One region of the Neobacillus sp. KR4-4 genome, then DNA from elsewhere that is predicted to be linked to it. Evidence: predicted binding sites of a transcription regulator. Region 1 holds the regulator's gene; the other holds the start of a gene.
The links. Region 1 encodes Rex, which represses fermentation and respiration genes when NADH is low (regulators of the CRP and FNR family bind a similar motif). Its sites were predicted from a motif close to TTGTGAAATATTTCACAA; they were not measured.
Positions count from the first base shown of each region.

Region 2: the regulator Rex is predicted to act here: its motif matches at 1,648-1,665, upstream of ACE198_RS02475 (AtpZ/AtpI family protein).

Region 1 covers NZ_JBHHJU010000040.1:34,922-39,139, reverse strand. The annotation lists gene ACE198_RS26075 (ABC transporter ATP-binding protein) at 1-925, opposite strand, end outside; gene moaC (cyclic pyranopterin monophosphate synthase MoaC) at 1,103-1,600, shown strand; gene ACE198_RS26065 (redox-sensing transcriptional repressor Rex) at 1,636-2,295, shown strand; gene ACE198_RS26060 (sulfite exporter TauE/SafE family protein) at 2,507-3,259, shown strand; gene dcuS (DcuS/MalK family sensor histidine kinase) at 3,401-4,218, shown strand, end outside.
Region 2 covers NZ_JBHHJU010000002.1:154,137-158,354, forward strand. The annotation lists gene atpE (F0F1 ATP synthase subunit C) at 1-80, opposite strand, end outside; gene atpB (F0F1 ATP synthase subunit A) at 156-869, opposite strand; gene ACE198_RS02470 (ATP synthase subunit I) at 892-1,266, opposite strand; gene ACE198_RS02475 (AtpZ/AtpI family protein) at 1,269-1,493, opposite strand; gene ACE198_RS02480 (S8 family serine peptidase) at 1,854-4,070, opposite strand.

The DNA of each region.
Region 1 (4,218 bases):
CTAAGGGGCGGTCCATCAGTTCCATCTTCTCTAACTTTTTGCGGCGGCTTTGGGCTCGTTTGGTCGTTGATGCACGTGCCAAATTCCGGTTGATAAAATCCTGAAGATCTGCCACCTCTTGCTGTTGCTTTTCAAAAAGCTTTAAATCACGCTCATAATTGGCCGCTTTTTGATCTAGGTAGGCACTATAGTTGCCTGTGAATCGTTGGATTTGCTTACGGGAGACTTCATATACCTGCGTAACCACCTTATCTAAAAAATAGCGGTCATGGGAAACAATCAAAATGGCCCCGTGATAACTTTGTAAATATTGCTCCAGCCAGGACAGGGTATCAATATCAAGATGGTTGGTCGGCTCGTCCAATATTAAGATATCGGGCTTAGTTAATAGCAGTTTACCAAGGGCAAGACGCGTTTTCTGTCCGCCGCTTAAACTTGATATCATCAAGGATTTATCAGGGAAATTTAACCCATGGAGTACAGAACGGAGCTCTGCCTCGTATTGATATCCACCCTGCTCCTTAAATTTCACTTGAAGATGGTCGTACTCTTTTAGGATTCTCTCGTATCTTCCAGTATCATCAAATACATTAGGATCGGCCATTTGCTCTTCAAGGGCCCGAAGTGACTTTTCCATTAAACGCAGCGGTTCAAATACAGTCAACATCTCGTCCCATATCGACAAAGTGGACTCTAAACCAGTATTTTGGGCTAAATAGCCAATCATTACTTCTTTTGGTTTGATGATTTCACCGCCATCATGTGACAAGTGGCCAGCAATAATCTTCAATAATGTTGATTTTCCTGCCCCGTTGCGACCAACTAGAGCCACACGGTCTCGAGTTTGTAATTCTAATTTAATATTCGATAAAATTAGGTCAGCACCATAATATTTTTGTAGTTGATTAACCTGTAACAAAATCATTCTTTTTCACCTCTATTACATAGGTTTAGTGTACCTTATTCCCCGTATATCGGCAATAAACTGAGGCGCAGATTAGGTGGATGAAGGTGTTAAATCGGCAAAAACCTTGAATTTCGTTCAAAGTTTCACAGACAGATAAGGAAAAATAGTGTATGATTTGAAGGGAGGATTATTTATATGGCAGAATTAACGCATTTTAATGAAGAAGGCCGAGCAAAAATGGTCGATGTCAGTGATAAGCCAGAAACAGCACGGACGGCACTTGCTCATTCCAGTATTACAGTTAGGAAAGAAATTTACGATAGAATTACGAATCACGCGATAAAAAAAGGTGATGTCTTAGCAGTGGCACAGGTAGCTGCGGTCATGGCAGCAAAGAAGACGTGGGATTTGATTCCGATGTGTCATCCGATCCCCTTAACGGGGGTTAATATATCTTTTTCCTGGGAGCAGGACACAGAAGAGAATTATCGCTTAAATATATCGGCAGCCGTTAAAACCAAGGGGAATACAGGTGTAGAAATGGAAGCGTTAACAGCTGCGTCAGCATGCGCTTTAACGGTTTATGATATGTGTAAAGCCGTTGATAAAGGTATGGTGATTGGCCCTACATATCTTGTCGAAAAAACAGGCGGTAAAAATGGTGATTTTAAGAGAAACGAAAAAGTTAAATGATTTTTAACTAAATTATCCATGGGGTGTGGGAGATTATGAGTAATGAAACAATGAAAATACCACAGGCGACAGCCAAACGGCTGCCCCTTTATTACCGATTTCTTAAAAACCTGCATTCTTCCGGTAAGCAAAGGGTTTCATCAGCCGAACTAAGTGAAGCCGTAAAGGTCGACTCAGCCACGATTCGCCGCGATTTTTCTTATTTCGGAGCATTAGGAAAAAAAGGTTATGGGTATAATGTCAATTATTTGATTTCCTTCTTTCGTAAAACCTTGGACCAGGATGAATTAACAAAGGTTGCTTTAATAGGGGTAGGGAATTTGGGCACGGCATTTTTAAACTATAATTTTTTAAAGAATAATAACACGAAAATAGAATGTGCCTTTGATGTGGATCCAGAAAAAATGGGAACGAAAATTCGCGAGGTCCCGGTTTATCATATGGATGAATTGGAGAAGGTTTTATCTGAGGGGGGTATATCCGTTGCGATATTAACGGTTCCAGCCCCAGTTGCACAGATGATTACTGATCGACTTGTGAGTGCAAATATAAAGGGAATATTAAACTTTACGCCAGCACGCTTAAATGTTCCCCCGCAAATTAGAGTCCATCATATTGACTTAGCAGTGGAACTGCAATCGCTTGTTTATTTTTTAAAGCATTATCCGACGGTGGAATTAGAGGAAGAAGAATAGTAATTTAGTTAAGAGCAGAGCTTTTCACAACATTTGTGGAGAGCTCTTTTGTATGCTTCATACCCTGCTTTTTTTAATTACATAATCTATCAAAATACTGAGGGCTGGACTAAGATGTAGGTAGTTTATTTGCAAGCGATTACTATCGGGATTATAGATCACACATTCCCTAGAGTGACATCTAGGGTTTTTGCAATTGGAGGGGATGAAGTTGGCGATCGTGCTGACTATGTTTGTACTTGGGGTATTATTAGGATTTGTCGGAGCAGGAGGTTCTGGCTTTATTATTGCCATTTTAACAGTGGTTTTTGGAGTTCCCATCCATGTCGCTTTAGGGACATCTTTAGCTGCCATGGTGTTTACTACCTTGTCAGGTGCGTACAGTCATTTTCGGCAAGGAAATATTTCGATTAAAACGGGTCTAATTGTCGGAGGATTTGGGTCGATTGCTTCCTATTTTGGTTCAAAGCTAGCTGGTTTGATTCCCATCCATTCCTTGCATTGGTTAACCGCAGGGATGTTGTTTCTATCCGCTTTGATCTTGGTCGTACGATTGTTTATTGTTCAAAAAATTAAGGCAAACTATAAAAAAGACGAACCAAGCAACCTTCTTCTTATTAAGAAAGCAGCGCTAGTCGGTTTGGTTACCGGGTTGATGTCTGGGACATTTGGGATTGGTGCTGCACCGTTCATTCAAATCGGACTGCTTTTAATCTTGGGACTTACGCTTAAACAATCGGTGGGTACAACCATGCTTGTTATTCTGCCCATCGCTTTAGCAGGGGGAGCTGGCTATTATTTTCAAGGATACTTGAACTTCCCATTGTTAATTGAAGTGGTGGCAGGAACCATGATTGGTTCTTATGTCGGGGCCAAGTTTACGGACTTTGCACCTCAGCCCGTTTTAAAAAGTGCGATGGTCCTGACCCCTATTTTAGCAGGAGCTATATTACTGATAAGTTAAAGAAAGCTTCTAATGCTGCAAAGTTCTGTCATAGCAAGCTTTGCAGCTTTTTTGCGTTTACTTTACTTACCTGAATGATTACATTGTCATCAAGGGGTGCATCAAGATGGTGCCTGACACCCGGTACAGCTGGAGGGAAATATGAGAAGGGGCAGATGGAGTTTAAAATCAGTGATTATTGTATTCGTTTGTGTAGTGGTTACTTTTTCGCTGTTGATAACGGATTTACTTATAAGTTCCAGAATTGCTTCAGAGACGGAAAAGAATCAGGCGGAGCAAGCAAGAAGTGTAGCTCGCATGGTTGCACATAGTCCGCTTGTGATTGAGGCGATGAGTGGGAAACGCGATGAAAAGGACATTCAAAGCTATGCAAATGAAATGAGGAAAGTTACAAATGTTTACTTTATTGTCGTGATGGATATGAATGCCATTCGAAAATCCCACCCCGACAGTAATAAAATAGGGTTGCCATTCAGGGGTGGAGATGAAGGACCTGTTTTAAAAGGAAGAGAGCATGCGTCAATATCAAAGGGATCGCTGGGACCTTCATTACGCTCTTTTACACCCATTAAGGACGAAAAAGGGAAACAAATCGGGGCAGTGGCCGTTGGGATTTCGCTGGATAATGTGGAAAAGGCCGTCAAAAAGAGCCGAACTGGGATCTATATTGGAACCCTGATCGGTCTATTAATCGGTGTTCTTGGGGCTGTTATTTTAGCTAGATATATCAAAAAAATCTTACTTGGGCTTGAGCCGTTTGCGATCGCAAAATTATTAGAAGAAAGAAGCGCTATGCTTCAATCCGTCAGAGAAGGAATTGTCGCGGTTGATCAAGAGTCAAAGATAACACTTGTCAACCGAGCTGCTTTAAAGATGTTTCACAAGGCAGGACTGCCGGATAATCCGATGGGGGTAAATATAGAAAGGTATTTGTCTACCACGCGCTTAAAAGATCTCTT
Region 2 (4,218 bases), on a different contig from region 1:
AGACCGTTACCAATACCTGCTCCTACTGCTGCTAAACCGATTGCGATTGCTGCTGCTAAAACACCAATTGATCCTGTCATTACTTTTTTTCCTCCTTAAATGTATGAAACATAAATTATTTTTTTATAGTGTTCATAAAAATGAACGGTGTATTATTAATGGTCGTGACTCACTTTATGAGCCAAGTAAACCATTGTTAACATTGTGAAAATATAAGCTTGGATCGTACCAACGAAAATAGAGAACCCTTGCCATACCATTGTCAGCGGAATCGCTGCGATCGTACCGGCAATACCTTGATGGGCTAATCCTGCTGCTAATAGTGATAAAAGCAACTCACCAGCGTAAATGTTACCATATAGACGCAGACCAAGAGTCAGCGTATTGGCAAATTCCTCAATAATTTTCAAAGGGAATAAGAATTTCATCGGAGCGAAGAACCCTTCTCCATAACCCTTTGCACCTTTTAACTTGACGCCATAATAGTGGGATAGTCCCAATACCATAACGGCCAATGTCAAAGTAATGATTGGGTCGGCTGTTGGTGATTTCCACCAAAGCTTATCATCAACCACGATTGAAAATGGAAGGCCTAACATATTGGATACAAAAATATACATAATTAATGTAATTCCAAGGATGTGAAATCTTCCGCCTTCTTTCCAGTCCATCGTGCTGTTAATGATCCCTTTTACAAAGTCCATTACCCATTCAAAGAAGTTTTGCATCCCTGTGGGTTTCATTGCTAACTTTCGTGTAGAAAGGACAGCTATTAAGAAAACGATTAAACTAGCAATCGTAATCATCAGCATATTTGCGCCATTAAACCAAAGACCCATAAATTCAAATTCTGGAGCCTCATGATGCATGTAAACTCACCTCGCTTCCGCTTCATTTATGTACATGCAAAGCATGGTAAAAATAATCTATCATAATGACAATATAGGATGTCATCAATCCTACCACTAAGGAAATCATATTGAATTGCTCTGGATATCTCAAGGCGATTAACGCGGCAATTCCAGCCATCGCCATTCTCGAGAGCGACCCTAAGGATTTAGGCTTTTTGCCCTCAGTTACTTTTTTATCAAAACTCTCCGTCTTTCTAACCAAGAACCAAAGGTTCAGATAACTGAAGCATGTCCCAAGAATCAGTCCTAAAAATACGGTTTGATAAGATGTGAAGCCCCAGCCTAGAACATAAATGGACAACAAGTAAAAAATCCATTTGCGCTGCCTGTTGTACATAACTCTGAAATCTGGCATAGTTATTTTTCTCCTGAATAGAAATGGCGGATGGATAAAAGCATGGAATAGGTGCCCGCTGCAAGACCGATGAGCAGTCCGATTATTAAGAAAATTGGCTCGGTGCCCCACTGACGATCTAGCCATCTGCCTGAGAAAATACCTATTAGAATGGAACCTACTAATTGGGAGACAATTGCGGACATTAAAGCCATAGCTTGAAATGGATTGCGGTTGTTTTTACGCATATAAACACATCCTCACTCTGGAGAGAGAGTCAAGCGGGCAATGGTAAAATTCATAGCCAAAATACTATCTTCAGATAGATATTTTTACATGAAAACCCTATCATTTACACCCTTTGTTAGCATACAATAGCACCCTGTCAATGTCAATGAATTTACGTGAATTATACCACAAAGTATTCGCTGAATTATTTTCCATTCCAGAACTTTATCCAACATCCCTATTGTATTGTAAATTGTGAAGGATATATGCCTATTTTGTGTCTATTTTGTGAACGTTTAGAATTATACTAAAGGTACAATTTTATGAACTTTTATTATGGTACATAAATATAGAAGGCATTTCCCCTATAATGGGCATGATTATTCATCTGGTGTTTTCTCAATTGTAATCATACGTTCGAGAAAATCCTCTTTATTCGCTTTTTTCGCAAAAACTTTCACCAGATACGATCCTTCCCGTGGAAGTTTTTCCTTCGGTATGTCCCTATGAATTAGTCCTTTTTTCACATTGGTAATCGTATCTAAAAAGCCGACAAAGCGATAATCCTCTGGGTTAAACAACGCTATTCCAAATTCCTCTGCCCCACCCGGCAAATACACCTCATACCGATACTGCCCAGGTCTGTCGCCATTTGTAAAATCAAAGCCCATCACGCGCGGGTAGTTCGGCTCCTCCAGGACATAGAGATACGGAATTCGAACGGTTGCGGTCCCTGCATGGAGCTTGAGGAAGCCGTCTTGTATTTTTCCCATAAACACGTTCGGGTCAACCGTTAACTCCACAGTGATGTCCTTTGTTTGTTTCGGTTCGAGCGTAAACGATAACGGGAGCCGCCAGTGGAGCCCATCGACGTGCGGCGGGATATCGAACGAATAAGTCTGGGTATGCGAACCCGTATTTTCCACAGTGAGGGAGACTTTCTGGACATCACTCTGCTCGGTAAATTTCCCAAAGTGCATACTGCTAGGCGATACGAGTGTGCTCGTTTTGATTGCTTGATCCACTTGAATTCGGCCGGCTCCCTGTTCAAAGGTGCGGTAATAACTCTGTCTAGGATTCGTTGCCGTGCTTGATTTAGCCAGTGGTATTGCCGTATTCATCAGCGCTGCTTTGATCTGCTCCGGGGACCAATCCGGATGGGCCTGCTTGATTAGCGCACAGGCCCCCGCGACATGCGGTGCAGCCATACTCGTCCCCTGCAAAGACAGGTAGCCGCCCGGAATCGTCGAATTAATGGCGACCCCAGGTGCAACAATATCCGGCTTAATTTCCCATGAGCCTGTCACAGGGCCGCGCGAGCTGAAGTCGGCGAGCTGATCCCGCTCTTCGCTAACCACCACCCTTGCCGCGGTCGTTTGTTTTTTTATTTCTTTTTGTAAAATAACTCCGTCACCCTTCGCAAGTGCTCCGACAGGGATGGTCAGCTGAGAGTCCAGGTTTCCCATGAAGCGGCCCCCGCTGACATTATTGTAGATCAGCACCGCTTTTGCCCCCGCCTTTTGGGCATTTTCTGCTTTTTGTGTGAACGTTAGGACGCCTCGTTCGATGAGGGCAATTTTCCCATCGACATGTTTCAGTTCATCAGGTCGGCCGAGCCCTCCATCCGCTACGTCTATGGAACGATCAAGATTCCACGTGGCCGAGCCTTCCATCGGCTCAATTTGGAATTGTTCCCGACTTCCTACTATAGATATATATGGAGTCTCGAGGGTAGGCGTTGATGCCCCCACCGAGATTGCTTTCGAGGCCGTTCCTGGTGAGCCGACGCTCCACACATTGGGCCCAGAATTCCCCGAGGCCGCCACCGCCACGATGCCGCGGTCGACCGCACGGTTAAGGGCAAGGCTGATCGGCAGGTCTGGCCCGTTGATATCATTTCCGAGGGAAAGATTAACAATATCAACTTTATCCTTGATGGCTTGGTCTATTGCTGCCAGCACCTGCTCTGTCGTTCCGCCCCCGCCCGGTCCAAGCGCCCGGTACGCGACAATTCTTGCCTCCGGGGCGACGCCCTTGATTTTTCCATTGGCCGCAATGATCCCTGCGACATGGGTCCCATGGATGGTCGCCTTACCGAGGGCAAGCGTCTCCATCGGATCACGGTCATTGTCGACCAAATCGCGGCCGCCGGCATAGTTTCGCTTGAGATCCGGATGTGTATAGTCGACGCCAGTATCAATCACCCCAACCGTGACTCCTTTACCGGTAAGTCTTTGATTTTTATTATCGAAAAATCTGCGGACTTCCTCCCCGCCAATAATCTCCACACTTTCCTCGGTCTCAGCCTGATACTGTATGACCGGTGAGACATTGGTGATTTGTTTCTGGCTCGTCGCTGCAAGTTTTGCGAGGGAGGCGGCGCTGCCTTGGACAGAGAAACCATCCAGTGCCTCGTGATATATTCGGCGCAGCTTCACGCCTTTGTAAGGTTGTAGGAGCTGTCGGATTTCCTCTTCGGTGTGTGGTTTGTCCAGAATAATAATCGCGGTGGTTTCCTGCATGCTTTCGGTAATGGAAGGATGAATGAGTATTTTAGGAGTTTGAAAAGCTAGCAGTAATGCCAGTAGAAGTTTCATCAGCAGATTTCCCCTTTTTCCATATCGTTTTCATTGAGGGGGGAAAGTATGCAAAAATGGATATTTTTTAAATTCGCTCATTGACGCAATAAATTCGCCCATTACTTCCTAAGATTCGCTCATTACACTCTAGAATTCGCTCAAAAGG